DNA from 2 places in the Oscillibacter hominis genome. Region 1 is predicted to be linked to the other one. Evidence: predicted binding sites of a transcription regulator. Region 1 holds the regulator's gene; the other holds the start of a gene.
What was found. Region 1 encodes HrcA, which represses chaperone genes, less so after heat shock. Its sites were predicted from a motif close to TGTTAGCACTCNNNNNNNNNGAGTGCTAACA; they were not measured.
Positions count from the first base shown of each region.

Region 1 (15,507 bases):
CAGTAGGCGGGCACTGTCTCCCGAATGCCGGGAATGCCGCTGTTCTCAACGGCCGTCTGCATCGACCGCACCCGGGCGTTGATCTCAGGGGAAATCGCATCGCCTAACTCCACGGTGACGGCGCTGTCGCCCGCGGGTAAAAACCGTTCCATCCGCCGCCTCCTTATAAGACCACCCGGCTCAGGGGGACAATCGCCACGCCCCGGCGCTCCAGAGCGGAGCGGATGGAGCGGGCAAACTCCAGGGCCGACGGGCTGTCCCCGTGGATGCAGATGGAGTCGGCCCGGATGGGGATGTCCTCTCCGGTGATGGCGGTGACGCGCCCTTCCTCCACCATGCGGAGGGTTCGGGCAATGGCCTCTTCCCGGCTGCGGATGACGGAGCCCTCCCGGCTCCGGGGCACCAGGGTGCCGTCCCGCTGGTAGGCCCGGTCGGCAAAGACCTCGCTTGCGGACCGGAGCCCCGCATCGCGGGCCGCGTCCAGAAGGAACCCCTGGCCCAGCAGGATCAATTCTTTGTCCACGGAGGAGACTCCACGGGCAACGGCATCCGCCAAAGCTCTGTCCTTAGCCGCCATGTTGTAGAGGGCCCCGTGGGGCTTTACGTGCTGCAGCCGCAGGCCGGAGCGCTGGGCAAAGGCCCAGAGGGCGCCGATCTGGTAGGCCACACAGGCCTCCGCCTCGGCGGGCAAGAGGGACATGTTCCGCCGGCCGAAGCCCATCAGGTCCGGAAAGCCGGGGTGAGCGCCCACGGCAGCCCCCCGTTCCCCGGCCATGGCCACGGTGCGCTCCATCACCAGCGGATCCCCGGCGTGAAACCCGCAGGCGATGTTGGCGGAGGTGACATAGCCCAAGACCGCTTCATCGGCGCCGATGGTGTAGGCGCCGAAGCTTTCCCCCAGGTCGCAGTTGAGATCGACAAGTTTCATGGAAAATCACCTTCCATCATAATTCTCTCCGTGCGGGAGATTTGGATATCCTCATCGTAGCACAACCGCTCCGCCTTTGCCACTGAAACCTTGGCCCGCAGATCAAAAGAGGTACCATTTTCCAGTTTTGCAATGTTCATGCTTTCCTTGTTTTTTGTTTACAATTTGTTTATATCCATGCATTGACAAGGGCGGGAAGTGGTGGTAAATTAGCTTTAGCACTCAGGAAGATGGAGTGCTAATTCAATTTGATGCAAGAGAAGGAAGTGCCGTGGAGTTAAGCGACCGGAAAAAGCAAATACTGAAGATCGTTGTGGAGGACTATGTGGACTCCGCAGAGCCGGTTGGCTCCAAGGCCATTGCGGCCCAGATGGAGGGGCGGGTCAGTTCCGCCACCATCCGCAATGAGCTTTCAGACCTGGTGGAGCTGGGCTATCTGGAACAGCCCCACACCTCTGCCGGACGGATTCCCACCCCGAGGGGCTATCGGATTTACGTCAATGAGCTGATGGAGCAGCACCGGCTATCCATGCAGGAGACCCAGCGCATCAACCAGGCCCTCCAGATCAAGATGGAGGAGCTGGACCGTGTGATCGCCCAGGCGGGCCAGGTGGTTTCCTCCTTTGAGGGGTATCCGGCCTATGTGGCCACCGCGGGCAAGGGCCAGATCCGGGTGCGCCGGTTCGACCTTTTGAGTGTGGACGACTCCAACTGCATCCTGGTGCTGATGACCAACGACGACCGTGTGAAGTCCCAGCTGCTGCGCATGCAGCTGAAGGTGGGGAGCGACCAGCTGCCGGTGCTGGTCAACCTTTTGAACAAGCGCTTTACCGGCGCCTCGCCGGAGGAGATGAACCGCCGGCTGATGGACGATTCCGAGCTGGTGCCGCCGCCGCTCTTCCTGCTGCTGAGCCAGATTGTGGCCTATGCCACCCGTGTGCTGGAGGAGGCGGTGCGCAAAGAGGTCAGGACCTTGGGCGCCAGCCAGATCCTGAAGCTGCCGGAGTTCCGCGATGCAGACAAGGCCCACCAGCTGATGAGCTTCCTCTCCGAGGACAAGGAAAACCTGCCGGGCCCGGACGAGGACGATCCCATGAAAATCCTCATCGGCCCGGAAAACGTCAGTGAGGCGCTGCAGGACACCAGCGTGGTGGTGGCCAGCTATGACATCGGCGACAACATGCGGGGCCTGATCGGCGTGGTGGGGCCCACCCGGATGGATTACGCCACAGTGGCGGCGAGGCTGAGCTGTTTTGCCGACGGCTTGAGCCGGATGTTTGGCAAAAACGAATTACCGGAGGATAAATCTCATGAGTGAAGAGAACAAGAACCAGACGCCGGAGGAGCCGGTATCTCCCGAGAGCAAGGAAGGCGGCCAGGAGGCGCAGGAGCCCAAGGAGGAATCCAAAGCCGCCAAGCCCAAAAAGAACAAGGAGAAAAAGTACACCCTGACCCGGGAGCAGATGGAACAGATGGAGCTCGCGGCCAAGCAGCTGGAGGCCGCCAAGGATCAGTACACACGTCTGGCCGCGGAATACGACAACTACCGCAAGCGGACCACCCGGGAAAAGGAGACCATCTACCAGGACGCCAAGGGCGACACCATTGAAAAGTTCCTGGCCGTGTACGACAACCTGGAGCGGGCTCTGAAGACCGACGACCAGAGCGACTCCCCCCACAAGAAGGGCATGGAGATGATCTTTGCCCAGTTCAAGGGAATCCTGGAGGCCATGGGTGTCACGGAGATCGAGGCCCTGGGCCAGCCATTTGACCCGTCCAGGCACAACGCGGTCATGCACATCGACGACGAGTCTTTGGGCGAAAACGTGGTGGCGGATGTGTTCCAGGCCGGCTTCATGCTGGGGGATAAGGTGCTCCGCTTTGCCACGGTACGGGTGGCCAATTAAATTTGTAAACCGCCGCCTTCAAAAGGCAGTTTGAAATAGAAAAATGGATAATATATATGATTCAAATAGGAGGAACCAGCTATGTCTAAAGTAATCGGCATCGACTTAGGTACAACCAATTCCTGCGTGGCAGTGATGGAGGGCGGCGAGGCCGTCGTCATCGCCAACGCTGAAGGAAACCGCACCACGCCGTCCGTCGTGGCGTTCTCCAAGACCGGTGAGCGCATGGTGGGCCAGGTGGCAAAGCGCCAGGCCATCACCAACCCCGACCGCACCATCGCCTCCATCAAGCGTGAGATGGGCAGCGACTACAAGGTCACCGTGGACAATAAGTCCTACACCCCCCAGGAGATCAGCGCCATGATCCTCCAGAAGCTGAAGGCCGACGCCGAGGCATACCTTGGCAGCCCGGTCACCGAGGCCGTCATCACCGTCCCCGCCTACTTCACCGATTCCCAGCGCCAGGCCACCAAGGACGCCGGCAGGATCGCCGGCCTTGAGGTCAAGCGCATCATCAACGAGCCCACCGCCGCGGCCCTGGCCTACGGCGTGGACAAGGAGACCGCCCAGAAGATCATGGTCTATGACCTGGGCGGCGGCACCTTCGACGTCTCCATCCTGGAAATTGACGACGGCGTCATCGAGGTGCTGGCCACCGCCGGCAACAACCGCCTGGGCGGCGACGACTTCGACGAGTGTGTCATGAAGTACCTGGTCAGCGAGTTCAAGCGCACCGACGGCGTGGATCTCTCCACCGACAAGGTGGCCATGCAGCGCCTGAAGGAAGCCGCCGAGAAGGCCAAGATCGAGCTCTCCGGCGTCACCACCTCCAACATCAACCTGCCCTATATCACCGCTGACGCCACCGGCCCCAAGCATCTGGACGTCACGCTGAGCCGGGCCAAGTTCAACGAGCTCACCGCCCATCTGGTGGACGCCACCATGGGCCCTGTGCGCCAGGCCATGTCCGACGCCGGATTGCAGCCCTCCGACCTCTCCAAGGTCCTGCTGGTGGGCGGCTCCAGCCGCATCCCCGCCGTGCAGGAGGCTGTGAAGAAGTTCACCGGCTCCGAGCCCTTCAAGGGCATCAATCCCGACGAGTGTGTGGCCATGGGCGCCGCCCTCCAGGCCGGCGTGCTGACCGGCGACGTGAAGGGCCTGCTGCTGCTGGACGTCACTCCGCTGTCCCTTGGCATTGAGACCATGGGCGGTGTGTTCACCAAGCTTATCGACCGCAACACCACCATTCCCGTGAAGAAGAGCCAGATCTTCTCCACCGCCGCCGACAACCAGACCTCCGTGGAGGTCAACGTGCTCCAGGGTGAGCGGGAGATGGCCGCGGCCAACAAGTCCCTGGGCCGCTTCCACCTGGACGGCATCGCCCCGGCCCGCCGCGGCGTGCCCCAGATCGAGGTGACCTTCGACATCGATGCCAACGGTATCGTCAACGTCTCCGCCAAGGATCTGGGCACCGGCAAGGAGCAGCACATCACCATCACCTCCTCCTCCAACATGTCCAAGGAGGACATTGAAAAGGCGGTCAAAGAGGCGGAGCAGTACGCGGCTCAGGACGCCAAGCTGAAAGAAGAGGTGGAAACCCGCAACCAGGCCGACCAGATGGTTTACCAGAGCGAGAAGACCCTCTCCGAAATGGGCGACAAGATTCCCGCCGATGAGAAGGCCAAGGTCCAGTCCGGCATCGACAAGCTGAAGGAGGCCCTGAAGGGCACGGACATCCCCGCCATCAAGGCCGCCACCGAGGAGCTGACCCAGACCTTCTATGCGGTTAGCGAAAAGCTGTACCAGCAGGCCAATCCCCAGGGCGCTGCCGGAGCGCAGCCGGGCGGCGAGGACGCGGGCGCCCAGGGCGGCCAGTATTACGACGCGGACTACAAGGTCGTGGATGAGGACGACAAGAACAAGTAATGTATTATGCGGAGCCGCGTCAGCGGCTCCGCATAATCCCCTGTATATTCCCGGCCCAAAGCCCAGCGCGGCGGAGCCGGGACAGAGAGGAGGAGCGGGGAGGCAGGCGGCGGCTTCCATGTGAGCGGAGCTGTTGCGCGGCAAACCTTGCGCGACAAATGGCAGAACAAAAACGAGATTATTACGAGGTGTTGGGCGTGGGCCGCAGCGCCTCTGATGCCGAGATCAAAAAGGCATATAGAAAGCTGGCCAAGGAGAACCATCCCGACCTGAACCCCGGTGACAAGGCGGCGGAGACCCGGTTCAAGGAAATCAACGAGGCATATGAAATCCTGTCCGACCCGGAGAAGAAGAGCCGCTACGACCAGTACGGCCACGCCGGTGTGGACCCCAATTTTGGGGCCGGCGGCGGAGGCTACGGCGGCGCGGGGTTCGACTTTGGGGACTTGGGCGACCTCTTCGGCAGCTTTTTCGGCGGAGGGTTCGGCGGTGCGCGCCGGACCAACCCCAACGCGCCCCAGCGGGGCGACAGCATCCGCATGTCCATCGCCATCACCTTTGAAGAGGCGGCCTTTGGCTGCCAGAAGGCGGTGACGGCGGAGCGGATGGAGTCCTGCCCCACCTGCCATGGCAATGGCTGCGCCGAGGGCTCCACGCCGGAGGTGTGCCCGGAGTGCCACGGCACCGGCTCGGTCCAGACCCGGCGTCAGACGCCCATGGGCGTTTTTGCCAGCACGTCGCCGTGCTCCAAGTGCGGCGGCACGGGCAAGATCATCCACCAGCCCTGCGGCGAGTGCCACGGCAGCGGCATGGTGCGCAAGCGCCGGACCATTGAGGCCGCTATCCCGGCCGGCATCGACAACGGCCAGACCATCTCCATCCGGGGCCAGGGTGACGCGGGACGCAACGGCGGGCCCAGCGGCGACCTGCTGATCACCATCACCGTAAAGCCCCACGCCATCTTCCGCCGGGAGGGCACCTCCGTGCTGTGCGAAGCGCCCATCACCTTTGCCCAGGCGGTCATGGGCGCAGAGCTGGAGATTCCCACCATCGACGGCAAGGTGAAATACGACCTGCCCGAGGGGACCCAAAGCGGCACCACCTTCCGGCTGAAGGGCAAGGGCATCCCCTCCCTCAACGGCCGGGGCCGGGGCGACCAGTACGTAACCGTGTATATCGAGACGCCCCGCAACCTGAACCGGGAGCAGAAGGAAGCGCTGAAGAAGTTTGCCGACACCCTTGGGGAGAACAACTACGAACAGCGCCGGAATTTCTTCAAGAAGTTCAAGAAATAACCAATCTTTTCGCGGCAATCCATGTCCCCAGGATGAATCAAACAGAAGGATACGCGGGAAAGGAACGGCATGTACCTGGCAGATTATCACACCCACTCCCTGTGCTCCCCGGACGCCCGCTGCTCCATGGCCGATATGGCCAGGGCAGCAGTGGCCGCGGGAGTGCAGGAGATGTGTTTTACCGATCACATAGAGACCGCGCCCATTGGGGAGATCAGGCCCAGCTGCGACTGGGCCGCCCTAAAGGACTCCTTTGAAACGGCGCGGCGGGAGATGGAGGGCCAGCCCATTGTTTTGAGGCTGGGCGCGGAGTTAGGCGGAGCCAACGCGGATTTTGCCGCGGCGGAGCGGATGATGGCCCAGGCGCCGGAGCTGGATTTTGTCATCGGCTCCGTCCACGCCCTGTCCGAGGCCTACGGCCGGCGGAGCCTCTATTATTTCGACTGCAAAAGTGAAGAGGAGGCCCGGCTTGCCATTGGGGACTACCTGGATCAGGTGCTGCTGCTGGCTGAGTGGGGCCAGTTCGACGTATTGGGCCATCTGACACTGCCGCTGCGGTATCTGAATGAGAAGCACGGCATGCACATGACCTTCGACGGCTTTGAAGAGCGGCTGGAGGCCATCTTCCGGGCGCTGATCTCCAATGGCTGCGGGATTGAGCTGAACACCAACCGGGGCAACGAGCCGCTGCCCAGCGAAAAGTGGCTGCGGATGTACCGCAGCCTGGGGGGCGAGCGCATCACCCTGGGCAGCGACGCGCATACGCCGGAGTATGTGGGCTGCGCCCTCCGCCAAAATCAGGAGCTGCTGAAAAGGTGCGGGTTCACCCGCTTTTGCTGCTTTTCCTGCAGAAGGCCCCAGTGGCACGACCTGTAAACGTCCTGCTTGCAAAATGCGGAAAAAGCGGATAAAATAGGGAAGCGAACCATTGTGAAAGAAGGAGAAACCGATATGAAGATCGCGTTAGGTTCTGACCACGGCGGCTACGAACTCAAGTGCCACATTGCAGAGCTGCTGAAAAAATTAGGCTATGACTATGAGGACTTCGGCTGCTACTCCACTGAGAGCTGCGATTACCCCATCTACGGCGAGGCGGCCGCCCGGGCGGTGGCCTCCGGCCAGTGCGAGATGGGCATTGTCATCTGCACCACCGGCATCGGAATCTCCATTGCCGCCAACAAGGTAAAGGGCATCCGCTGCGCCCACTGCGCCGATTCCCTGCAGGCGGAGATGACCCGCCGCCACAACAATGCCAATATGCTGGCCCTGGGCGCGGGCTTCACCGGCCGGAACCTGGCCGAACGGATGGTGGAGGTCTTTTTGACCACGGAATTTGAGGGAGGGCGCCATGCCCGCCGCGTAGCGGAACTGGACGCCATCGAGGAATAAAGGAGAGGTTCTATGGCAGGTTCAAGGGGCTACAGCAGTTACCGGGGACGGGTGCCCCGCTGGAAAATCGCGCTGGCGATCCTCCTGGCGCTGATCCTTCTGGCGGCCTGCACCTTCTTGTTCCTGCAAAAGTATATCGTATATGACGACAGCGGCGCCGTGCGGCTGGAGCTACCCTGGATGAAGCCGGACGGGTCTTCCAGCCTGCCGCCGGTCAGTGACGAGGACCTGCAGATCATCATCTCCGAGCCGGAGGGAAAGGATGTGGAGGAACTCCATATCCTCCAGCTGCCCGACGGGAGTTTGGAAGGCGATTGGACCCAGGCTGTTTCGGCCCTCCGTGCTGGCGGCCAGAATGCCTTTGCGGTGACCATGAAGGCCGCGGGCGGGCAGTTGCTGTATGACTCCAGGGTGGAAGCAGCGGTCTCCTCCGGCGCCGTGCAGGGCAATGAACAGAGCATGACCGCCTTGGAAGGGCTTCTGGGCAGCGAGGAGTACTACAGCATCGCCAGGCTCTCCTGCTTCCGCGACAGCCTCTATGCCAACGCCAACATGGACGGCGCGGGGCTGAAGAATACGGGCGGATATATTTTTTACGACGGGAACAACACCCAGTGGCTGGACCCCGGCAAGGAGGGGGCCCGGGCCTATCTCTATGAGATTGCCCGGGAGTGCGCGGCCCTGGGCTTTGACGAAATCCTCCTGACAGACTTCAGCTATCCCACCGAGGGAAAGCTGAATAAGATCGAGTACGGATCGGTGGAACAGCCCGTGAACCTGCGCGCCTTCCTCCAGGGTATGGCGGATGCGTTGGAGGAGTATGACGTAAAGCTCTCCGTGGAGCTGAGCGCCCAGACCCTCACCGTTGGAACCGACCAGGTGTCGGGGCAGGACCTGAGCGACGCGGCGGCTATAGTGGATCGGATTTATGTTGCGGCCCCGGCGGAAGAGGCGGCGGTGCTGAGAGAGCGCGTGGCCGCCGTCTCCGATCAGGTGACGCTGGTAGTGGAGGGGACGGCACTGGAGACCGGCGACTATTTGCAGCTGCCGTAAGCAACCATGATCAAAAAAGAGATGCGGAACAATCCGCATCTCTTTTTTCTTATTCCGCAAAGACCTCCGCCAGCGCCAATACCGCCTCCTCCGGGCGCTCCACGCCGCCATAGTTGATCACCAGCGTGTGCTCAAAGCCGCCCCGGCGGGTGTACTCCGAGAGAAAGCTCAGATGGATGCCAAGGGCCAGTGCCCTGCTGCGCAGCTCCTCGTCGCTGCGTTCGGTCTGGAGCTTGAGGAGGAAGTGGAGCCCGGCGCCCCGCTCCGTCAAGGTGATCCGGTGGGCGAAAGAACTGGAGCGGAAGGCGGAAAGGACCTGTTCCCGCCGGGTGCGGTAAAAAAGGCGCATCCGGTTCAGGTGCTTTTCAAAGTATCCTCCGGCGATGAATTTGGCCAGGGCGAACTGTTCGAAACTGGGCACGGTGCAGGCGTAAAACCCCAGCTCCCGCCGGTAGCGTTCCACCAGCCGGGGCGGCAGCACCATGTAGCTGATGCGCATGGAGGGGGCGATGGTCTGGGAAAAGGTGTTCAGGTAAATCACCCGCCCCTGACGGTCGATGCTCTGCAGGGTCTGGACGGGGTGTCCGGTGAAGCGGAACTCGCTGTCGTAGTCGTCCTCTAAGATGTAGCGCTCCGTACCGGCCCAGCGCAGCAGCTCCTGGCGGCGGCCGATGGGCATGGAGATGCCGGTGGGGTAGTGGTGGGACGGGGAGACGTGTGCCACCTGTGCCCCGGAGCGACCCAGGGCCGAAACGCTCATCCCCCACTCGTCCAGGGGCACGCTGACGCAGTCCACGCCGTTGCTGCGGTAGATGCGCTCCGGCTTGGAGTAGCCCGGGTCCTCCACGGCAAAGCGGAGGCCCCGCCCTAAAAGGAGGGTGATCATTTGATAAAGGTATTCCGTACCGGCGCCCACGATGATCTGCTCCGGAGAGACCTCCATGCCGCGGAAGCTATGGAGGTAGGCGGCGATGGCGTCGCGCAGCGCCTCCACGCCCTGGCTGGGGATGGGGAGTAGAAGCTTCTTGTCCTGCTCCGAGAGCACCTGGCGCATCAGCCGGGACCAGGTGGCAAAGGGGAAGCGGGAGGGGTCCACCCGGCCCCGCCCCAGGTCCAGCCGGTACTCCGCCACCGGCTGAGGCGCAACGCCGGGCGGGGCGTAGCGGAGGTCCTCCGGCGGGTGCTCCACCCGGGAGACAAAAAAACCCTTCCGGGGCAGAGCGTAGAGCCAACCCTCCGACGTGAGCTGGGCGTAGGCGTTTTCCACCGTGATGACGCTGATGTGCAGGTGGCGGGCCAGGCCGCGCTTGGAGGGAAGCCGCTCGTCAGGGGAGAGGCGCCGGCTGCGGATGTCCTCCCGGATGCAGCGGTAGAGATGGTTTTGCAGCGTCTCCGTCCCCCGGTTGTCCATATCATATGTCAGCATCTGCCGCGCCTCCTCATCTGACCTTATAAAATATTCATAAAGTGGACATTTCAATCATACCACATCTGGACTAAAATGGCCATACCAAAATGATCCAGCCCCAATCAAAAGCCGGGGCCGGGAAAGGAATGAGCGCTGCAATGGAAGAGAACAAGACAAGAAAAATCGTGATGACCGCTCTGCTGGCGGCCCTGACCATGGTGGCCACCTACGTGATCCGGATTCCCACCCCCACCGGCGGGTATGTGAACCTGGGAGACACCATCGTGCTGTTGTCGGCCTTTTTGCTGGGGCCTGTGTACGGGATGCTGGCCGGGGGCATTGGCTCCGCGCTGGCGGATTTCTGGGCCGGCTATATGGCCTGGGTGCCGGCCACGCTGATCATCAAGGGCTGCATGGGCCTGGTGGCCGGGCTGATGTACCGCGCCATGGGCCATAAAAAGGCAGGGCTGATCCTCTCCGGACTGCCCTCCGAGCTCATTATGGTCTTCGGCTACTTCCTCTTTGAGGCGGCGCTCCTGGGCCAGGGCCTGGGCGCGGCGGTGGGCATCCCGGCCAACCTCCTCCAGGGAGCTTTCGGCCTGGTGGCCGCCACGCTGCTCACCGGCGTGCTGCGCCGCAACAGCTATGTGCGCAAGGCCTATCCCGCCCTGTAAAGCACTTTCTGAAAAGGGATCCTCTTCAAAAGAGCCGCTGTGAATTGCTTCACGGCGGCTCTTTCGGTTTGATGGCATCTGAGGAGATGCCCTGTGTTGGGCTGGATTGCATAGCGCACTGATTAGCCGGACGGACACCATGGCGGCCGGACCCCGCGGGAAAAAGCGCGGAACGCACTTTTTATGTGAGGTCCCAGCTCTGGCCCTGGTGGGTGATGGAGACCACCGGGCCGCTCAATTGAGGATAGGCGGCGCGGAAGGTCTCGATCAGGCCGTAGTCGTCCCAGAGGTGCATGGGAAAGACGTGGTCGGCCTGGGCCAGCTTTAGGAGATAGGAGAGGCCAAGGGCGTAGTCGCCTTCCTGCCGGGGGTCCAGGGGAGCGAAGCACAGATTAAGATGGACGCCCCGAAGGGGTTCGATGAAGCGCTTGAAGTTGGCCTCCATGTTGTGGTTGTACGACTCGCTCTCCCCGGCCCAGGCCCACCAGTTCAGATCGCCGGCGTGATAGACCCGGCGGCCGTTGTAGGTGAGCAGAAAGGCCACGCCCTCGTCGGTGGAGGGAAGGGTACAGACGCTCAGTGGCCCCAGGTTCACTGTTTCCCTCCGGCTGAGGGACAAAATCTCCGCGCCCTCCGGCACGCCGTATTCCTCCCGTTTCCGCTCCGTCAGGCGGATGTCTTTGGACAGAATGTAGCGCACATCCGGGTGGGGCAGGCGGAAGATGGCCGGGTTGAAGTGATCGGCGTGGCGGTGGCTGGCAAAGACCAGCAGGGGCTTGGACGGCAATAGGGGCGGAAGCGTGCCGTTGTAGTAGTCAAAGAGCCAGTACTGCTCCGGCCACTCCACCAGGAAGCCGGAGTGGCCGATGTAGGTGACGCGGATCATTTGAACTTGACGGCGGTGCCATAGGCTACCACCTCGGCGGCACCCTGCATCACCGAGGACGAGGCGTAGCGGACATTGACCACGGCGTCGGCGCCCAGGGCCTCGGCCGCATCGGCCATGCGCTTGGTGGCGATCTGGCGGGCCTCGTTGAGCATCTCCGTGTAGCCCACGATTTCGCCGCCCACCAGGGTCTTCATGCCGGCCATAAAGTCCCGGCCGAAGTTTTTGCTGTAGACCACGGTGCCCTTTACGATGTCCATGGCCTCAAAATCCTGACCGGGGATGTAATCAATAGTGACGAGCTTCATCTTCTTCTCCTCCTTGAATTTCCTGTAATCTCTCCCGCAGGCTGTAGAGCAGCGGAATGATGCAAATTGTGTTGGCTGCCGCAAAAAATGCCAGCAGGCCGGATACAAAGCCGCTCAGGTCAAACCTGCTGCGCACAATGAGCAGCACGGCCGCGGAAAAAAGCAGCAAAAAGCCGTTGACCAGGGCGGATAAAACGGCCTGACGGCGGCGGTGCCGTTTCGCGGCCTCAATAATTTCTGGCATCGTCTTCCTCCCCTTTTCCAATTTCCCGGATGCGGAGGATCATGGCCAGCACCACGCCCAGGATCACCACCACGGGGATGGCGATGAGCAGCGCAAGCAGCGGCATGGGCGGCGCGCCATGGGGATCGGTTTTCGCTGCCCAGACGAAGAGCCAGACCAGGGCGCCCATCAGGACGGTCATCAAAACCGCGATGACCACCGGCGCCACATAGCGGATGCGCTTGGTGTCGTTTTTCTGCTTATCCATAAAGGTGGTTCCCTCCCGTTCCATCTCCTCCAGCCGGACCAGCAGCGCTCCGGCATCCAGGCTGCTCAGGGGCTGATCCTGCTCCTGCAAGGAAGCGCACAGCTCCGTGGCCTGCTCCAGGTTTTTGATCTCACGCTCCAGCGTCACCAGGTGACGCCGCATGCCGTCGCTTATCGTGTGGGCACCGCTCTGCATCTTCCGAATTTCCTCCAGAGGAAGGCCCAGCTTCCTAAGCAGCTTGATCCGCTGCAGCGCCTCCACATCCTCCTCCTGATAGTCCCGGTACCCGTTTTCACTGTTGCGCCGGGGATTGAGCAGGCCCTCCTGCTCATAAAATCGGATGTTCTTTTTCGTGATGCCCACCAGGGCCTCCACTTCGTTGATTTTCAGCAATCTTCACCTCCTTGGCTGACCTAACTATATACCTTCCAGCCGGGGGAAGGTCAAGAGAAATTTTCAAATTTGAGAAAAAGCCGTTACCAGGCGGGAAATGCCGGGCTCTGGTTCTCCAAAGCACAGCGGGAGGGGAGCAAAAGGCAAACGCGGGTGGAAAAAGGGCGCAAGGTTTGATATAATCATAGGCAGCATCAAAAGGTTCCAGCAGCTGGAGCCGGGAAGGAGAGTCATGTTCAAACGGATTTATGTGGAGATCACCAACCGCTGCAACCTCCGGTGCGCATTTTGCCCCGGCACGGCGCGGCCCCTTCGGGACATGCAGGAGGGGGAGTTTTCCACGGTGCTCTCCCGCCTGAGGGGAAAGACACGCTACCTCTATTTTCACGTGATGGGCGAGCCGCTGCTCCATCCCCGGCTGGGACGGTTCCTTGCGCTGGCGGGCCAGGAGGGCTTTCGGGTCTGTCTGACCACCAACGGGACGCTGCTCTCCCGCCGGGAGGAGGAGTTGCTGGCCGCGCCGGCGCTCCACAAAGTGTCCGTCTCCCTCCACAGCTTTGAGGGTAACGGCGGCGCGGACATGGCACCCTACCTCAAGCAGTGCTGGGCGTTTTGCCGCCGGGCGTCGGAGCGGGGCGTCCTCTGTGTGCTGCGGCTTTGGAACGAGGGGGGAGAGGACCTTCGCAACGACGAGATTCTCCACTTTCTGGAGACGGAGGCAGGCCCCCGGGAGGGCTGGGCCAGGCCGCGTCCCAACACCTGGCAGTTGGGGGAGCGGCTCTATCTGGAGAGGGACGGAAAGTTCGACTGGCCGGACCTGGCGGCAGAGGAGAAGGACACGGAGTTCTGCTACGCCCTGCGCCACCAGGCGGCGGTCCTGTGCGACGGCACGGTGGTGCCCTGCTGCCTGGACCACGAGGGGGACCTGGCGCTGGGGAACCTGCTGCACCAGGAGCTGGATGAAATTTTGAACTCCCCCAGGGCCCGGGCCATCTATGACGGCTTTTCCCATCGCCGCCCGGCGGAGGAGCTGTGCCGCCGCTGCGGCTACGCCAAGCGATTTTGAGAGGGTTTATGGATCAGTCTAAACTAAAACAACTCACCGCCCCGCTCCTGAGCTGGTATGAGCAAAACGCCCGGAAGCTTCCCTGGCGGGAGACGCCGGCCAATGCCTACCATGTGTGGATTTCGGAGATCATGCTCCAACAGACCCGGGTGGCGGCGGTACGGGAGTATTATGCCCGCTTCCTCAGGGAATTTCCCACCCTGGCGGACCTGGCCCGGGGGGAGGAGCGGCTGATGAAGTGCTGGGAGGGCCTGGGCTACTACAGCCGTGCAAGGAATCTGCAAAAAGCGGCACGCCAGGCCATGGAGCGCTTTGGCGGAGAGCTGCCCCGGACCTATGAGGACCTGACGAGCCTGCCCGGCATCGGGGACTACACCGCCGGGGCCATCTTGTCCATCGCCTGGGGCCAGCGCGTTCCGGCGGTGGACGGCAATGTGCTGCGCCTGGCGGCGCGGATCATGGACTGCGATGAGGACATCTCCGATATCAAGGTCCGCAGGCGCTTCCGATCCTGGGTGGAGGAGGCGCTTCCGCCGGCCGAGCGCTGCGGGGACTACAACCAGGCCATGATGGACCTGGGGGCCACGGTGTGCCTGCCCAACGGGGAGCCCATGTGCCTGCTGTGTCCGGGCCGGGACTTCTGCGCTGCCCGGGAGGCGGGCCGCCAGTCGTCGCTTCCCGTAAAGGCCCCGAAAAAAGGAAGACGTCTGGAGGAGCGCACCGTATTTGTCCTCCTCTCCAGCCAGGGCGCCGCGCTGCGCCGGAGGCCGGAGACCGGCCTTCTGGCCGGCCTCTGGGAATTCCCCAACGTGGAGGGGGCGCTCCGTGAAGAGGAGGCGGCCCGCGTTTTGAAGTGCTGGGGCATTGAGCCGCTCCGGTGGGAAAAACGAATCGCCGCGAAGCACATTTTCACCCATGTGGAGTGGCATATGACCGGCTATGTGCTGCTCTGCCAGCCCTCTGGCCCTGCGGACTTTTGCTGGTCGGACGGACGGGACTTTGCCGATAAGACGGTGCCCACGGCCTTTGCCCGGTTTCGGGAGGAGGCGCTGGAGCACCTGGAGAGACAGGAGGGGAGCGAGTGAGCATGACAGCTAAAGAGCGGGAACCTTGGGACGAGCCCCAAAAAAGTCCGGCCAAAGAGGTAAAAACGCCCCAGTGCTGCCCCTGGTGCGGCGGCGAAATGAGGCTGGGACATCTCTTAGCCAAGGGCGGCGGCGCCGTCTGGTGGGTGCAGGGGGAGATCGAGTGGAAGAGCAAGCTGATTGGGCCGGATCCCAACCAATCGCTGAGAGTGGATGATGAGGGACTGCTTTTTACGTACAAGACCGCCTGGTACTGCCCCCAGTGCGAAAAGATGGCCATTGACGCGGCCGGGATGTGCCCGCCCTACGGGTCCGGAGAGTATACACGGAAAGAGGATTGAGCATGGCGCAGCTTTACTTCAAATATGGGGCCATGGGGTCCAGCAAGACCGCCAACGCCCTGATGGTTCACTATAATTATGCTGAGCGGGGCCAGAAGGCCCTGCTGGTGAAGCCCCGGCTGGACAGCCGGGATGGGGACCATATGGTGGTCTCCCGCATCGGCCTCAGCCATCCCTGCATCTACTTTGACGAGCTGGAGGCCATGGGGGAGGCGGAGCTGAAGGAGTTTGCCTGCGTCATCGTGGACGAGGCTCAGTTCCTCAGCCGGGAGGAGGTCCGCCACCTGGTGCACCTTGTGGACGACCTGGACATCCCGGTGATCTGCTACGGGCTGCGCTCGGACTTCAAGGGGAATC
Region 1 is NZ_CP060490.1:2,667,750-2,683,256, forward strand. It holds gene pxpB (5-oxoprolinase subunit PxpB) at 1-152, opposite strand, end outside; gene H8790_RS13065 (LamB/YcsF family protein) at 164-928, opposite strand; gene H8790_RS13070 (hypothetical protein) at 925-1,068, opposite strand; gene hrcA (heat-inducible transcriptional repressor HrcA) at 1,200-2,246, shown strand; gene H8790_RS13080 (nucleotide exchange factor GrpE) at 2,239-2,835, shown strand; gene dnaK (molecular chaperone DnaK) at 2,917-4,761, shown strand; gene dnaJ (molecular chaperone DnaJ) at 4,920-6,056, shown strand; gene H8790_RS13095 (histidinol-phosphatase HisJ family protein) at 6,126-6,932, shown strand; gene rpiB (ribose 5-phosphate isomerase B) at 7,008-7,445, shown strand; gene H8790_RS13105 (putative glycoside hydrolase) at 7,458-8,498, shown strand; gene pdxR (MocR-like pyridoxine biosynthesis transcription factor PdxR) at 8,548-9,924, opposite strand; gene H8790_RS13115 (ECF transporter S component) at 10,065-10,580, shown strand; gene H8790_RS13120 (MBL fold metallo-hydrolase) at 10,762-11,466, opposite strand; gene H8790_RS13125 (YbjQ family protein) at 11,463-11,774, opposite strand; gene H8790_RS13130 (hypothetical protein) at 11,755-12,018, opposite strand; gene H8790_RS13135 (MerR family transcriptional regulator) at 12,002-12,658, opposite strand; gene H8790_RS13140 (radical SAM/SPASM domain-containing protein) at 12,891-13,724, shown strand; gene mutY (A/G-specific adenine glycosylase) at 13,733-14,809, shown strand; gene H8790_RS13150 (PF20097 family protein) at 14,812-15,150, shown strand; gene H8790_RS13155 (thymidine kinase) at 15,153-15,507, shown strand, end outside.

Region 2 (15,507 bases), 540 kb from region 1:
CGCCACCACGCCCCCTGCCAGAGCCGGGAAGCAGCCGGCCAGGGCCGCAAAGGCCAAAAGGCTCCCCACCGGCTCAGCCCGGCCCCGGAACACGTCTATCTCCGCCCCAATCAGGGCCAGTGTGTAGACGGAGAGCCCCAGCGGCGCGCTCCATTGGGGCTGCGGTGCCTTCAGTGCCTCTGCTAAAAAGCCGCCATAGCGCAGGGCCAGCAGCGCCAGGAGATGGGCGGCAACAAGGCACGTCAGCAGCACCCGCCCCTTTGCCGTGCCTCTATTTTGGCGGAGCACAATGCAGCCCCTCCACCCCAAAAGGATGCTTGCTATCAGCAAAAGCAGGGCGAACGGGCCGCCAAAGGCGCAATATAGGGCGTTGGCCCCGGCCAGCACGGCGCTGCGCCACCGCCTGGGGGCCAGATGAAAGGTGAGCAGCATCAATGGCAAAAAGGCGTACAGAAATGTGAGGGACGAGAGTTGCATATGGTCGTTTCCTTTCACTCAGAAAAAACAGCCCCTCCCAAGGAAGAGGCTGTTTTGAGGAGGTTTTTACAGGGCGTCGAAGTTGGCGGCAATGGCGTCGGCGGTGGCCGTATCGGACATCACCAGCAGAACCAGGTTCCCATTGGTTTTGACAATGGTCTTTTCCGCCTCCACACAGATCCATTTCCGGGGATCGGCGTTGTCCTTCACCTGCTTGGCGATTCCCTCCACGTCGGAGCCGTCGCTCAGCCGCATCAGCACAACGGAGTGGGCGATGGAGCCGATCATGGCGTCGGCGCTGACAGCGGAGGCGCCCTCGGGCTGATCGATGAAGAGCATGTAGGGGAAGCTGTCCCCGGCCAGCTCGCTGATGCTGTAGTTGGGGGTCTCCACACCATCCAGGATAGTGCTCATCAGGTCGCTGAGGCTCTCTTCCGAAGAGGAGGAAGAGGAGGAAGAGGAGGAGTTGCCGGAGGAGGCGCTTCCGCTGCCATTGGGCTTGGATGCGCTGCTGGAGGAGGAGCCGCCGGAGGGCTTGGCTGTATTCTCCGGCTTGGAGGCATTTCCGCCGGAGGGCTTGGAGGTGCCGCTCCCGCCGCTGGGCTTGGAGGCCGGGGGATTCACCGGCTTTGCGTCGCCGGCAGGGTCTGAGGCCGGGGGCGAGTCCACATCACCCGCCTCTTCACCGGCGAGGGGCGCATCGGAGGAGTCAGGCTCTCCATCCTCCATATCGCTCACACCGCCTGTGACGGGCAGGCCGCTGGACGCAGAGGAGCCCGCGCCGGAGGAACTGGACGAGCCGCTGTTGTCGCTGCCGCAGGCGGCCAGAGAGAATAACAGGCTCAGGCTCAGCAGCAGGGCAAAGAGTTTTTTCATGTCGTTGATTTCCTTTCTTTGTTGTTCCTGTTTCCCTTAGACGAATCCAACGGAAAAAAGTTCCCAAAAAACAGCAGGCGGGTTTCCCCGCCTGCCATGCCAATCTTTTTTACTTATCGGATTCCAACAGCACCTGGGCGGAGGCGGCAAGCCCTGCCAGACCCTGAATCTCGGAGGGGATGATGATCTTGGTGGCCTGGCCGTCCGCCACCTTCTCCATCGCCTCCAGCGCCTTGAGCTTGACCACCTGGCTGTTGGGAGCGGCCTCATTCAGCAGCTTCAGGGAGTCGGCGGTGGCCTGCTGCACCTTCATGATGGCCTGGGCCTCAGCCTCTGCGGCCATGATGCGGGCCTCCTTTTCGCCCTCGGCCTTCAGGATGGCGGCCTGCTTGGCAGCGTCTGCCCGCAGGATGGCGGACTGCTTCTCGCCCTCAGCCACCAGGATCTGACTGGCCTTCTGGCCCTCGGCCTGGAGGATGGACTCGCGGCGCTCACGCTCCGCCTTCATCTGCTTCTCCATGGCGTTTTGGATTTCCTTGGGCGGGATGATGTTCTTCAGCTCCACCCGGTTGACCTTGATGCCCCAGGGGTCGGTGGCCTCGTCCAGGATGGCGCGCATCCGGGAGTTGATGATGTCGCGGCTGGTCAGGGATTGATCCAGCTCCATGTCACCGATGATGTTTCGCAGCGTGGTGGCTGTCAGGTTCTCAATGGCGTTCATGGGGTGCTCCACGCCGTACGTATAGAGCTTGGGGTCGGTGATCTGGAAATAGATCACCGTGTCGATCTGCATGGTGACGTTGTCCTTGGTGATCACAGGCTGGGGCGCAAAGTCCGCCACCTGCTCCTTCAGGGATACTTTCTTGGCAATGCGCATAATAAAGGGGACCTTAAAATGCATGCCCACGTTCCAAACGGTGTGGAAGGCGCCCAGGCGCTCCACCACATAAGCCCGGGACTGCTGGACAATATGGATGTTGGTGATGATGAGCAGAACGATCAGCAGCACCAGCACCAGTACGGGGATCCATCCCAAACCATTCATTTAACTACCTCCAATTTTTCACTTAATTTTACAAAGAGCCGGACGCCCTCCATTTTCACAATCCGAACCTGCTCACCCGCCGGGATCACCGTGCCGTCGTCGCTGCGGGCGGTCCAGGTCTTGCCGTCCACATACACGGCGCCGGTGGCGTTTTCGTTGTTGATGTCCTCCGTCACCTTGCCGGTTTCGCCGATCACCCTATCCAGATTGGTGGGCACGGCTTTGCCGCGGGCGTATTTTTTCACCAGCGGCCTTGTCGCCGCCAAGGCTATGGCGGAGACCGCCACAAAGAGGATGACCTGCACAAGTTCACTGGCTCCGGCGATGGCTGCGATCAGCGCCGCCAGGGACCCGGCCACAAACCAGATGGAGACCAGCCCCGCCGTCACCGCTTCCACCACCGCGAACACCACGATGGCCACCAGCCAAACTATCGTCATGACAGGAATCATGTGTTTCTCCTTTCTTACAGCACTTTTTCCTATAGACGCAGTATACCATATCTTTTGTTTCATTTCCACCGGATTCTTTTTAAGAAACTGTTATCATTTTCCCGTTTCTCCAATTTGCACTTTCCCTTCCCTTTTGTTATACTGTTTCTGGAAATTAATCCTGATGCTGTTCCATGCATATTACCGATCCAATTTGAATGCGCCGGGTGAATGCGCGGCGTCACATCAGACTCTCCATACGCCGCTGGTGGAGTCTTATTTTTTCTGCACAGCGGCAGAATGGAGCATATTATGACAATAACGCTGACCGTCCCCTGCCTCTTTGGACTGGAGAGCCTGGTGGCCGACGAGATGAAACGCCTGGGCCTTCGCGAGGTCCGCGCGGAAAACGGCCGGGTTCACTGCCTGGGTTCCGAGGCCGACATCCCCCGGCTGAACCTGAACCTGCGCTGTGGCGCCCGGGTGCTGATGGAGCTGGGCTCCTTTCCCGCCGCCACCTTTGATGAGCTTTTTGAGGGCGTCCGCGCCCTGCCCTGGGAGGACTATATCCCCCGGGAGGGCGAGTTCCCCGTCAAGGGCTATACCCTGAACTCCATCCTCCACTCGGTCCCGGCCTGCCAGGCCATTGTGAAAAAGGCCTCCGCCAAACGGCTGGGGCAATCTTACGGCGTGGAGACGCTGCCGGAGACCGGCAGCCGCTACCAGATTCAGTTCTCCATCATCAAGGACGTGGCCACGCTGTATCTGGATACCTCCGGGGACGGCCTTTACAAGCGGGGCTACCGGGCCCGGAACATGGGTGCGCCGCTGCGGGAAACGCTGGCAGCCGCCCTGGTGACGCTGTCCCGCTACCGGGGCCGCGACCCCTTCTGCGACCCCTTCTGCGGCTCCGGCACCATCCCCATCGAAGCCGCTCTCATCGCCAAAAACAGGGCGCCGGGCCTGGACCGCAGCTTTTCTGCCCAGCGCTGGAAAACCCTGCCCTCCCGCCTCTGGACCGACGCCGCCCAGGAGGCCATGGACCGGGAGTTCCACGGCTCCTACGACATCTGGGGCGGCGACATCGACCCTGCGGCGGTGGACCTTGCCCGGCACAACGCGGAGCTCGCCGGAGTGGACGACTGCGTCCGCTTTGAGGTGGCCGACGCCGCCGCGTTCCGCCGCGAAAGCGAGTACGGCCAGCTGGTCACCAATCCCCCCTATGGCGAGCGGCTTATGGAGCGCTCGGAAGCGGAAGCCCTTTACAGGGTGTTCGGCAAGGCACTTCTGACGCTGCCTCCCAAGTGGCGGGTGGTGGTACTCTCCTCCCACACGGAGTTTGAGCGCTCCTTCGGCCGTCCGGCAGTGAAAAAGCGTAAGCTCTACAACGGGATGATCAAGTGTGACGCCTTCTTTTACGGAGGAAAATAACTACTATATGTAATTTCCGGTCGAATGTTTACGAACCGTATTGGATTTTGGCCGAAAGGAGGACCTATGAAGCACATCTTCATCATCAATCCCAGCGCCGGAAAGCGCAGCCAGGCCAGCCGTATTCTGGCCATGGCGGAGAATCTTCGCCAAAAGCACGGGCTGGACTGTACCTGTATGCTGACCCAGAGCCCCGGCCATGCCACGGAGCTGGCCCGTAAGGCGGCGGAGAGCGGGGAACCCATCCGCCTTTACGCCTGCGGAGGCGACGGCACCGTCTATGAGGTGGCCAATGGCGCCGCGGGCTTTGAACATGTGGCTGTGACCTGTATCCCCGTGGGCACGGGAAACGACTTTCTGAAAAACTTCGGAGAGGACATGCCCCGCTTCTCCGATGCGGAGAACCTCTGGGACGGCGACGTCTTTCCCCTGGACCTCATCGAGTGCAACGGCAGGTACTGCACCACCATCGCCTGCTCCGGCATCGACGCACGGGTGGCAGAGGATGTGCATACATACGGCGACTATCCGCTGCTCAGCGGACGGGGCTGCTACCTTGCCTCCGTGGCCGTCAACCTTCTCTTCAAGGGCATCGGCCAGCGCTGGACCGTCACTGTCGACGGGGAAGAGGTGACCGACGAGTTCGCCCTGGTGGCCACCTGCAACGGCCGCTACTATGGCGGCGGCTCCACGCCGGTGCCCGAGGCCCGGATGGACGACGGCGTGCTGGAGACCATCCTGGTCAAAAAGGTAAGCCGCCCCACCTTTGCCCGGTTTTTCCGGCCCTATTCCGACGGCCAGTACGCCCGCTTCCCCTCCCTGGCCCGGGTGGTCCGGGCCAGGGAGGTCCGCATCCACTCCGACGCTGAGGAGATCGTCACCTGTTTGGACGGCGAATGCTTCCGCTCCCACGACGTGACAGTGCGCCTGGCCGACAAGCGGCTCAACTTTTTCGGTCCCAAGGGCTGCGACTGCAACAAAACCGCCCGCTGAAGACAGTCCATTCACAAATTCTTTACAGAATTTCTCCCGCTACCCCCTTTACAAATGGAAAACAATGTACTATGATAGCAGCGTTAGCACTCAGGAAGCACGAGTGCTAACGCTGATTTCGTTCATTCAAAAAATTATATCATACAATAAGGAGGCAATTTTCATGAAACTCACCCCGCTTGCAGACCGCGTCATTTTGAAGATGGTAGAGGCTGAGGAGACCACCAAGGGCGGCATCATCCTCACCGGCTCCGCCAAGGAGAAGCCCTCCGTGGCCGAGGTCATTTCCGTGGGCCCCGGCGGCGTGGTGGACGGCAAGACCATCACCATGACCGTCAAGGCCGGAGACAAGGTCATCACCGACAAATACGCCGGCACCAAGGTCACCCTGGAGGACGTGGAGTACGTGGTGGTTCGTCAGGGCGACATCCTGGCCATCGTGGAATAACATCCTGCTGTCCGGCCAGAGTCCGGCGGCCGCCTCAGCTCGGCGGCAAAAAAGAGATCAAAAAATCAAACTCTTCTATTTTGGAGGTAATGAATTATGTCTAAGCTGATTAAACGCGGTGAGGATGCCCGCAAGGCGCTGGAGACCGGCGTCAACACCCTTGCCGATACCGTAAAGGTCACCCTGGGCCCCAAGGGCCGCAACGTGGTCCTGGGCAAGAAGTTCGGCTCTCCCCTGATCACCAACGACGGCGTCACCATCGCCAAGGAGATCGAGCTGGAGGATCCGTTTGAGAACATGGGCGCCCAGCTGGTGAAGGAAGTCTCCACCAAGACCAACGATGTGGCGGGCGACGGCACCACCACCGCCACACTGCTGGCCCAGGCCATGATCCATGAGGGCCTGAAGAATCTGGCCGCCGGCGCCAACCCCATTGTCCTGAAAAAGGGTATGTCCAAGGCCGTTGAGGCCGCTGTGGCCGAGGTCAAGAACCTGGCCAAGACCGTGGACGGCACCAAGGACATCGCCCGCGTGGGCGCCGTCTCCTCCGGCGACGAAGAGATCGGCAAGCTGATTGCCGAGGCCATGGAGAAGGTCAGCGCCGACGGCGTCATCACCATCGAGGAGTCCAAGACCGCCGAGACCTACAGCGAGGTCGTGGAAGGCATGCAGTTCGACCGCGGCTATATCACCCCCTATATGGTCACCGACACCGAGAAGATGGAGGCCAACCTGGACGACGCCTATATCCTGATCACCGATAAGAAGATTTCTGTCATCGCCGACATCCTGCCCATCCTGGAGCAGCTGGTCCAGGCCGGCAAGAAGCTGCTGATCATTGCCGAGGATGTGGAGGGCGAGGCCCTGTCCACCCTGATTGTCAACCGTCTGCGCGGCACGCTGAACGTAGTGTGCGTCAAGGCCCCCGGCTTCGGCGACCGCCGTCAGGAGATGCTGCAGGATATCGCTACCCTCACCGGCGGCACCGTCATCAGCGAGAAGGTGGGCCTGGAGCTGAAGGAGGCCACCATCGACATGCTGGGCCGCGCCCGTCAGGTCAAGGTCACCAAGGAGACCACCACCATTGTGGACGGCTCCGGCGACTCCCAGGCCATCAAGGACCGTGTGGGCCAGATCCGCAGCCAGATTTCCGTCACCACCTCTGACTACGACCGCGAGAAGCTCCAGGAGCGCCTGGCCAAGCTGGCCGGCGGCGTAGCCGTCATCAAGGTCGGCGCAGCCACCGAGACCGAGATGAAGGAGAAGAAGCTCCGCATCGAGGATGCGCTGAACGCCACCCGCGCCGCTGTGGAAGAGGGCGTGGTTGCCGGCGGCGGCACCATCTTTGTCAACGTCATCCCCGCCGTGGAAGCCCTGCTGGGTGAGGTAGAGGGCGATGAGAAGACCGGTGTGCGCCTGATCGCCAAGGCTCTGGAGGCCCCCATCCGCCAGATTGCCGCCAACGCCGGCCTGGACGGCTCCGTCATCCTCGAGAAGGTCCGCGAGTCCGGCAAGAAGGGCTACGGCTTCGACGCTTATCAGGAAGAGTATTGCGACATGGTCGCCAGCGGCATCATCGATCCCGCCAAGGTGGCCCGCTGCGCTCTGGAGAATGCCGCTTCCGTCTCCGCCATGGTTCTGACCACCGAGTCCCTCGTGGCCGACAAGCCCGAGCCTCCCGCACCCGCCGCGGCCCCCGGCATGGGCGACATGGGCGGCATGTATTAAAAAATACCGCAATCCCTTGAAACGCCTGGGTTTCAGCGTACAGAAAGGTGAATTTGCGCTACACTTACGCCACAGACAAAGCGCAGGATAGGGTAATAAAAGGCCGACACTCACGATTGTGGGTGTCGGCCTTTTTGCGTCGAAGTATCATGTCTAAACACGCTCTTGCCCTTCTTTTCCATTTGTATTATAGTAGAGGTAGTCGTAAATGTGCAGTAGCGGAGGAATCGACAGATGGCAAAGAATGAGAATCTGCATAAAGCCAAGGACGCGAAAAAAGACGAGTTTTATACACAGTATGAGGATATACAGAGTGAACTCAACCATTACGAAAAGCATTTTAGGGGCAAGACAATCTTTTGTAACTGTGATGATCCTTTTGAGAGTAATTTTTGTAAATTCTTCCTGCGGAATTTTAATTACCTCGGCTTGAAAAGATTGATATGTACTTCTTACAGCACCTCGCCTGTGATCGGGCAGCAGCTTACGCTCTTTGACTGGATGGACGAGCCTGTTGTGCGGGGAAACGGCTATGTTATGGACATCAGAGAAGTGCCGATGGCAAACGGCAGGGGCGTTTCCGACGCGGATATTGACGCACTCTTGAAATCCAAAAAGCGCGGGGTAAAAAAGTTAAAGGGCGACGGGGATTTTCGCAGCGAAGAATGCATCGAATATCTCAAACAGGCGGACATTGTTGTTACGAATCCGCCGTTCAGCCTGTTTCGGGAGTATGTTGCACAACTGATGGAGTACGGCAAAAAGTTTTTAATCATAGGAAGCAAGAATGCGGTTACATACAAAGAAATTTTTCCGCTTATTAAAGAGGATAAATTGTGGCTTGGCTATGGTTTCAGAAAAGACGACGCTTATTTTCGGATCCCTCTTGAGAGAGCGGCAGGGTATGCCCCTGGTGTATATAATCCGACCACAGGGCTTGTTCATTTCCGCAACTGTACTTGGTATACAAATTTGGATATCCAAAAGCGACATGAAGAATTAACGCTATTTAAGCGATATTACGGCAACGAAGAAGAATATCCCCATTATGCGAATTACGATGCAATAGAAGTATCGAAGGTCAGCGACATTCCATGCGACTACTATGAGGAAATCGGCGTCCCCATCACTTATCTGGACAAGCATAACCCAGACCAGTTTGAAATTATCGGGGCAAGCCGCTGGTTGGGAAAACCCATGTCGGAAATTGCGCCAAAAGGGACTTATGTAGCGGGCGGAGTGCGTTTCTATTTGCCTGTTGAAAGTTCACAAACTGTTAATGTAGAGAGAGAGAGAGAGAGAGAGAGAGAGAGAGAGGCGACAGACGCTCTACCGTTGCCTCTACGACCGGATCGCCATCAAGCGCCGCAAGGTACAGTCGGCTGTATGACAGAATTGTTATCAAGCGTAAGATGTAGCGGGATAATGGGCGTACCCATTACTTTTTTAGACAAGTACAATCCAGAGCAGTTTGAAATTATTGGTTGTGCTGATTATACGGGAAAATATGGCTCTGATGAAATTGGAATTGAAAGAATAGGCGAAGAATGGATCGCAAAATACCAAGCGCAAGGTGGGAAAGGACACTATACTGCAAACATGACCAGCCTTGTATATTACGATACAAGCGGGAATGCGAAGAATACCTTCAAGAGAATTTTGATCCGAAGGAGGGTAAACCGTGAAAATAGAGCCGAAACAAATCAAGGTCAGGGACGTGTTTGACAGCTACGCCGACAACGGCGACGACGGCGTTTTTGCCTACGGCGGCAGGCTTGCCATCCGCCCGCCTTATCAGCGGGAGTTTGTCTATAATAATGAGCAGGCGGAGGCCGTTATCCAAACGGTGCTGAAAGGTTTTCCGCTGAATGTGATGTACTGGGTAAGGGTTGGGAATGTCAGATATGAGGTCTTGGACGGCCAGCAAAGGACGCTTTCCGTCATGCAATATCTGAAACATCAGTTTTCTATCACCCTTGACGACAAGAAATATTACTGGGACGCTTTACCCGACGACAAGTACAACGCCATTATGAACTATGAGTTTATGGTTTATATTTGCGAGGGCGAAGAATCTGAAAAATTAGAATGGTTCAAAGTTGTCAATATTGCAGGGGAAAAGCTGTCCGACCAGGAACTTAGGAACTCCGTTTACACAGGCGAATGGCTTTCAGACGCAAAGCGGCATTTCTCAAAGCGAAATTGTGCTGCAAAGTTGATGTCGGATAAATACATAACGGGCGACCCGAACAGGCAGGAACTTCTTGAAAAGGCGTTAAAAGGGATCTGCGAGTATCAAGGTATCAAGGAAATTACAGAATATATGGCGCAGCATAAATCAGACGCGGACGCAGACGAATTGTGGCAGTATTTCCAAGATGTGATTCATTGGGTAGAGAAGATTTTTCCAAAATACTTCTCGGATATGAAAGGCCTGGACTGGTGCCATCTTTATAACACATACCATGACCGCACTTATAATTCTACGGTAATGGGCTTGGAAGTGAAACGCCTGCATGAAGATGACGAGGTACAAAAAGCAAAAGGTATCTATGAATTCCTGCTTTGCCGAGATACAGACCCATTTGCAGGTAGACTGCTAAACCTGCGTGCATTTGACAAGAGAGATAAACTGGCGGCATACAGCAGACAAAATGGGATATGTCCCATCTGTGGAGAGCACTTTGCATTTGGAGAAATGGAGGGTGACCACATCAAGCCCTGGAGCAAGGGAGGGCAGACAACACCTGATAACTGTCAAATGCTCTGCAAAGCCTGCAACGGGAAAAAGACCGACAAATATTAGAATGATGATACCCCTTCGGACATGGGCGGCATGTATTAAGAGATCGACGCCTGTCACAAGCAACGCGCACGATAGAGTTCAAAAGGCCGATGGTTACCATATGGTAACCATCGGCCTTTTCTGTATCCATGCACCTATGCATATGTTATAAATCCACTCTATTCTCTGCTCTAAATTATTTCTCAAGCTTTATCTTGCCATGCTCAGATTCGTATTCTGCAATGAATTTCAGCATCAACCGGATGATCTGGGCATTTGCGGAACGGCCGTGAAAGCCACAGGCATGGCGGAACTTTGCATGAATATCGCCATCAACCCGCAGGCCACAATGTTTCTCATTGATCTTCTTATGTTCCATAATAGAACCTCCAAAACTGAGCTGCTATGGCTCTATTTTAGAGGGTTGTGTTGCGCTTAGACCAAAATGGAGTTGTTATAACTCCGTAAAATATGGATACTGGAGGAACGGCTTATATCATCCGATATGCGGCCAATAAAGGCGGTGTCAGCATCCATAATATGGCGACATATGGTGCATTTTGTTAAGGCATTGGCAGACTGTGGGCAAAGGTGCAGGCTGCTTGTAGAATATTTAGGACGATGTCAGGCTTGACATCCCTTGCATTTTCCAAACACTTGAGATAGAATGAATTCATACGATCATTACTTTATTCGAGGATTTCAATATGTCTGACAGGCGTTTAGAGTTTGATGAAGCCATACTCCGTATTTGCAGTTACACCAATATCGATAACCGCAATCACCGGGAATACATCCCCGGTGTGAGCCTGCTTCCGCGGGAAATGCACACGTTGGAGAAGATCATCTGTCATCCGGGAATCAACACCACAAAGCTGGCCCAGATCACGGGCATCCCGAAAGGCACCATCTCTAAAATGACAAGGGATTTTGAATCCCGGGGCCTGATCGACTGCTTTAAGGACAAGTGCAACCGCAAGGAAGTCTACTACCGGGGCACCGAGACCGGCATGAAGGTATTTGAGGCGCACATCGAGTTTCACCAGGTCATCGGCCGGGAGTTCTACTCCTACTTTGACGCGCTGCCGGACGCGTCCAGAGAGCTTGTCCTGGACGTGCTCCACCGCTATGCGGATTACATGGAGGATCTGTGCGGCCAGCATGTCCAGTCCCTCAGTTCCATCTGATCCTATAGAAAAGAGTCCGTTTCCCAACCTGAGGGCGGACTCTTTTTTAGAATGATTCGCATATTTGTGCAAACTGTCTACAGCACTCTGCAAATTTCAGCATTTCCATAGAAACATTCAACAAGTAATTGACTTTTCTTTGGAATGGGAGTATTTTTGTTTTGTTGGAAACAAAACAAAACTGGATGGAACAAGATGGTCAGGAGGAACGAATATGCTTGAAAAATGCGCTCCATTTGATGTCGTTGTCATTGGAAGCGGCGGCGGCGGTCTGCGCGCGGCGATCAGCGCCGCGGAGGGCGGCGCGAACACATTGATTGTGGCCAAAGGCAAGATCAACCGCAGCGGCTCCACACTGCTGGCCGGAGCCAACCTGAGCGCGGACATCGCCTGCGACGGCCACAGCCTCCACGAGATGGGGCTGAGTGACTGGAACCAGGACGACTCCAAAGAGAAGTTTTTTGCAGACGTCTGCCACGAGGGCTTTTACCTGGGCAACCAGAAGCTGATCCACAAATTTGTGGACGGCGCGCCGGACCGGATCCGTGAACTGATGGGCTGGGGCATGGAGGTCCTGGGCACGGAGGGTGAGCGGGGCATCTCCGTTTTCGGCTCCGCAATCCTGGACTCCCTGTTCCGGCGGGTGAAGGAGTTGGGCATCTCCTATGTGGAAAGCCACCTCTTCACCGACCTGGTGGTGGAGGACGGAGCGGTAAAGGGCTGCACCTGTGTGGACCTGCTCACCGGTGAGATCAAGTACTTCCCCGCCAAGGCGGTGGTCATCGCCACCGGCGGCAGCCACGGCATCTTCCGGAACAACAGCGGCCCCACCGACTGCTGCGGTGAAGGCCCGGCGGCGGCGCTGCGGGCGGGCGCTGAGCTCATCGACATGGAGATGATCTCCTTCTGCCCCTCGGTCATCCTCCACCCAGCGATGTATAAGGGCAACATTCTGCCCTACATTATGAACACCACCGGCTACGGTACATACGTCAACAAATTCGGCAAGCCCTTTACCCAGCGCCACCTGACTGCCGAGGTGGAGGCCCTTGCCCTTGACACCGAGTGGAACAAGATGCTGCTTTCCTACGCGCTGCAAAAGGAGATTAACTCCCAGCGCTGCAACCGCTTTGGCGGCGTCTACTACACCCTTCCCCTCTCCCCGGAGGAGCTGAAGGAGGAGCTCTATCACGACCTCCCCAACCTGTCCAAGGGCATGTACCACGACATTATGGAAATTTTCCTCAACAACCGCTGCGTGACCTGCGCCCCGTTTGCCCACTATTTCGAGGGCGGCATCCGCATCGACGAGGAGATGGGGACAAAGCTGCCCGGCCTCTTTGCGGCGGGCGAATGCACCGGCGGCATGTTCGGCGCCAACCGGGTCTCCGCCGCCACCACGGAGATGCTGATCGAGGGGAACATCGCCGGCGCCTCCGCGGCCTCCTATGCGGGGAAGACCGACGTGGACAAGGCCTCCGACAAGCTGCTTGCCCGGATGGAGGAAGAGCTGCTCCGCCCCTTCGCAAACGGCGGCGGCGCAAGCCCGGTGGAGCTGCGGGAGGCGCTGCACGACGCAACCGCCTCCTCCCTGACGGTCCTGCGCAACGGCAAAGCCCTGGAAAAAGGCCTCCAGGACGTGCTGAGCCTGCAAAAGGAGCTGCCCGGCGTGTCCCTTGCCACCAAGGACCGCAGATATAATAAGGAGTGGCTGGAATACCTGCAGCTTCGCAACGGCCTCATCACCGCAGCGGCCACCCTCACGGCGGCCTCCATGCGCAAGGAGAGCCGGGGCGTCCATGTGCGGGAGGACTATTTCTATACGGATAACGAGAACTACCTCAAAAACCTGGTGGTCAAAAACTGTGCGTTAGACACCGAATGGGTCCCGCCGGTCCACACCGACATCTACCCGGAGCCAGTCCGCAAGGACTACATCCCCTATGTGGAAGACGTAATCGCAAAGCTGAGCTAAGGAGGCTGGAGATGAGAGACATTGAAGTTAAAATCTTACGGGGGGCCGAAACAGGCAATGGCCGATATCAGACCTACACGGTGACGGTGGAGGATGACGCGGCGGTTTCTGTCATGAATCTCCTGGAAGAAATATATAATAAGCAGGACCATTCTCTTGCGTTTTTCTCCCACGCGGCCTGCCGTCAGGCTGCATGCGGCAAATGCATGGTGAAAGTGGACGGCGCGGTGAAGCTGGCCTGCAAGGAAAGGGTGTGTGCCAACCAAATCACATTGGAGCCCTATTCAAAAAAAGTGATCCGGGACTTAATTTGCGAAGCGTGATAATTTAGGGAGGGAAATTATGAGTGAACAGGTAAATCTCAATGAGATTCAAGACCTTGAACGTCTCAATCAAGCACCTGTCTTAACCCGGTGGAAGGGATTCAGCAAATACACCGGGCCCGCATTCCTGGAGGCCGTCACCACCCTTGGCGCCGGCTCCTTCGCATCCGTCGCCGCCATGGGCGCGGCTTATGGCTATGAGATGCTGTGGATCCCCTTCTACTCCTATCTGCTCGGTATGTTCATGCTGACTCTGGGTACTAAGTTTGCCGTCCACAGCAGGCTGGACGTCATCACCGCCCAGAACAAGTATCAAAATAAGCTGATCGGCTCCGCCGTCACCGGACTGATCGCGTGCTATTTGGGATATGTGACCTTTACCTTCGGGCAGTATGCCTTGGGTACGGATGCGTTGGAGAATATGTTCGCCCTGGTGAACATCAACTTCCCCAGATCCATCAACTGGATTGTCATCTTTGCCCTCTCGTTCCCCTTTGCCTGGATGTACGGCAAAAACGATAAGGCGGTCCGTTTTGTGGAGAATTTCTGCAAAATCCTGATCGTCGTGATGCTGGTCGTGTTCGTGGCCGTCATCTTTGTGACCGGTGTGGATTGGGGCGCATTGCTGCACGGTCTGCTGATCCCCACGCTGCCCAGCGGAATCGAGGGCATCTCCACCGGCATCGCCGCGCTGATCTCTGTGGTGGCCGTGGGCGACTGGTGCCAGTACCACTACGCCATGAAGCAGCGCAACTTCACCCCCACCCACGAAAAGCTTGCCCACTTTGACCTTGTGGTGGGCGGCCTGGTTCCCGTGACGCTGGTCCTCACCTTTGTGGGCGTGGCGTTTGCCGTGACCTTCAGCGGCGGCTCCTTCCCCGACGACACCTATGCCCTGGCCAACGCCCTGGTGGGCGCCATCCCCAGCCTGGGCATCCAGATCGGCTTCTACATCGGCATCTTGGCCATCACCGTGTCTACCATGATCGGCATGAGCACCATTGCCGCCCAGTCCCTGTGCCGCGCCTTTGGGAAACCCCTGGACCCCCACTCCAAGCTGTGGAAGTTCGGCCTGATCAGCACGCAGATCGGCTTTTTGGGCGCTTACATCGGCAAGCCCATGTGGGCGGTCATCCTGGTGGCCGGCCTCCAGTCCTGCTTCTCCTGGGTCAGCGGCTCGTCCTGGTTCCTGCTGGCAAACGACCGCAAGTTCCTTGGAAAGCATGTGGTGAAGAACTACCTCTACAACATCGGCGTCTTGGTCAGCGTTGTCGTTCTCAACCTCACCTTCGTCACCTTTGTTTTAACTAAGTTAGGAGTGTGGGCATAATGACGAAAAAGATGTCAAGTTTCCTGGAATCCAAAGTGGGTTCCCTTCGTGTGCGCTCCGTTTTGACTCTCGTTTTGTGCGCGGTGAACTTTGCCCTGGCGTACGGCATTTGCCTTTACTATCTGATGGGCGGCGGCCCGGCGCTTATGATCATCAGCCTGATCCTGACCATCGCCCTGGTCCTGGTTCTGGCATTCCCGAATTTGGAGGTGCAGGATGACGCAAAAGCAACCGATCTTGTTGACTGAGACCCACCACGGCGGAATCCTGGTGGCATTCTATAAAGTCCTGATGGACTTTTGCGGCCGCGAGCGGGGATACGACCTCTTCATGACCGCTGGGCGCACCTATGGTGCCCGACGCGGCCGCAGAATGGCCATGCGGGCCATGCGGGACGGCAACCCCCTGGACCTCACGTCCTACTTTGCCTATGGCGAGCTGCTCTGCAACGATGAGGGCCTCGACGACGAGGGAACCT
Region 2 is NZ_CP060490.1:2,123,389-2,138,895, forward strand. It holds gene H8790_RS10585 (MBOAT family O-acyltransferase) at 1-477, opposite strand, end outside; gene H8790_RS10590 (hypothetical protein) at 544-1,353, opposite strand; gene H8790_RS10595 (SPFH domain-containing protein) at 1,463-2,398, opposite strand; gene H8790_RS10600 (NfeD family protein) at 2,395-2,850, opposite strand; gene H8790_RS10605 (THUMP domain-containing class I SAM-dependent RNA methyltransferase) at 3,142-4,260, shown strand; gene H8790_RS10610 (diacylglycerol/lipid kinase family protein) at 4,327-5,253, shown strand; gene H8790_RS10615 (co-chaperone GroES) at 5,417-5,701, shown strand; gene groL (chaperonin GroEL) at 5,798-7,429, shown strand; gene H8790_RS10625 (adenine-specific methyltransferase EcoRI family protein) at 7,664-9,154, shown strand; gene H8790_RS10635 (HNH endonuclease family protein) at 9,111-10,235, shown strand; gene H8790_RS10640 (hypothetical protein) at 10,411-10,593, opposite strand; gene H8790_RS10645 (MarR family winged helix-turn-helix transcriptional regulator) at 10,922-11,401, shown strand; gene H8790_RS10650 (FAD-dependent oxidoreductase) at 11,616-13,376, shown strand; gene H8790_RS10655 (2Fe-2S iron-sulfur cluster-binding protein) at 13,388-13,699, shown strand; gene H8790_RS10660 (divalent metal cation transporter) at 13,719-15,029, shown strand; gene H8790_RS10665 (hypothetical protein) at 15,029-15,277, shown strand; gene H8790_RS10670 (L-2-amino-thiazoline-4-carboxylic acid hydrolase) at 15,246-15,507, shown strand, end outside.
Region 2: H8790_RS10615 (co-chaperone GroES) is a predicted target of HrcA. The motif match lies at 5,335-5,365, and genes of this name have one in related genera.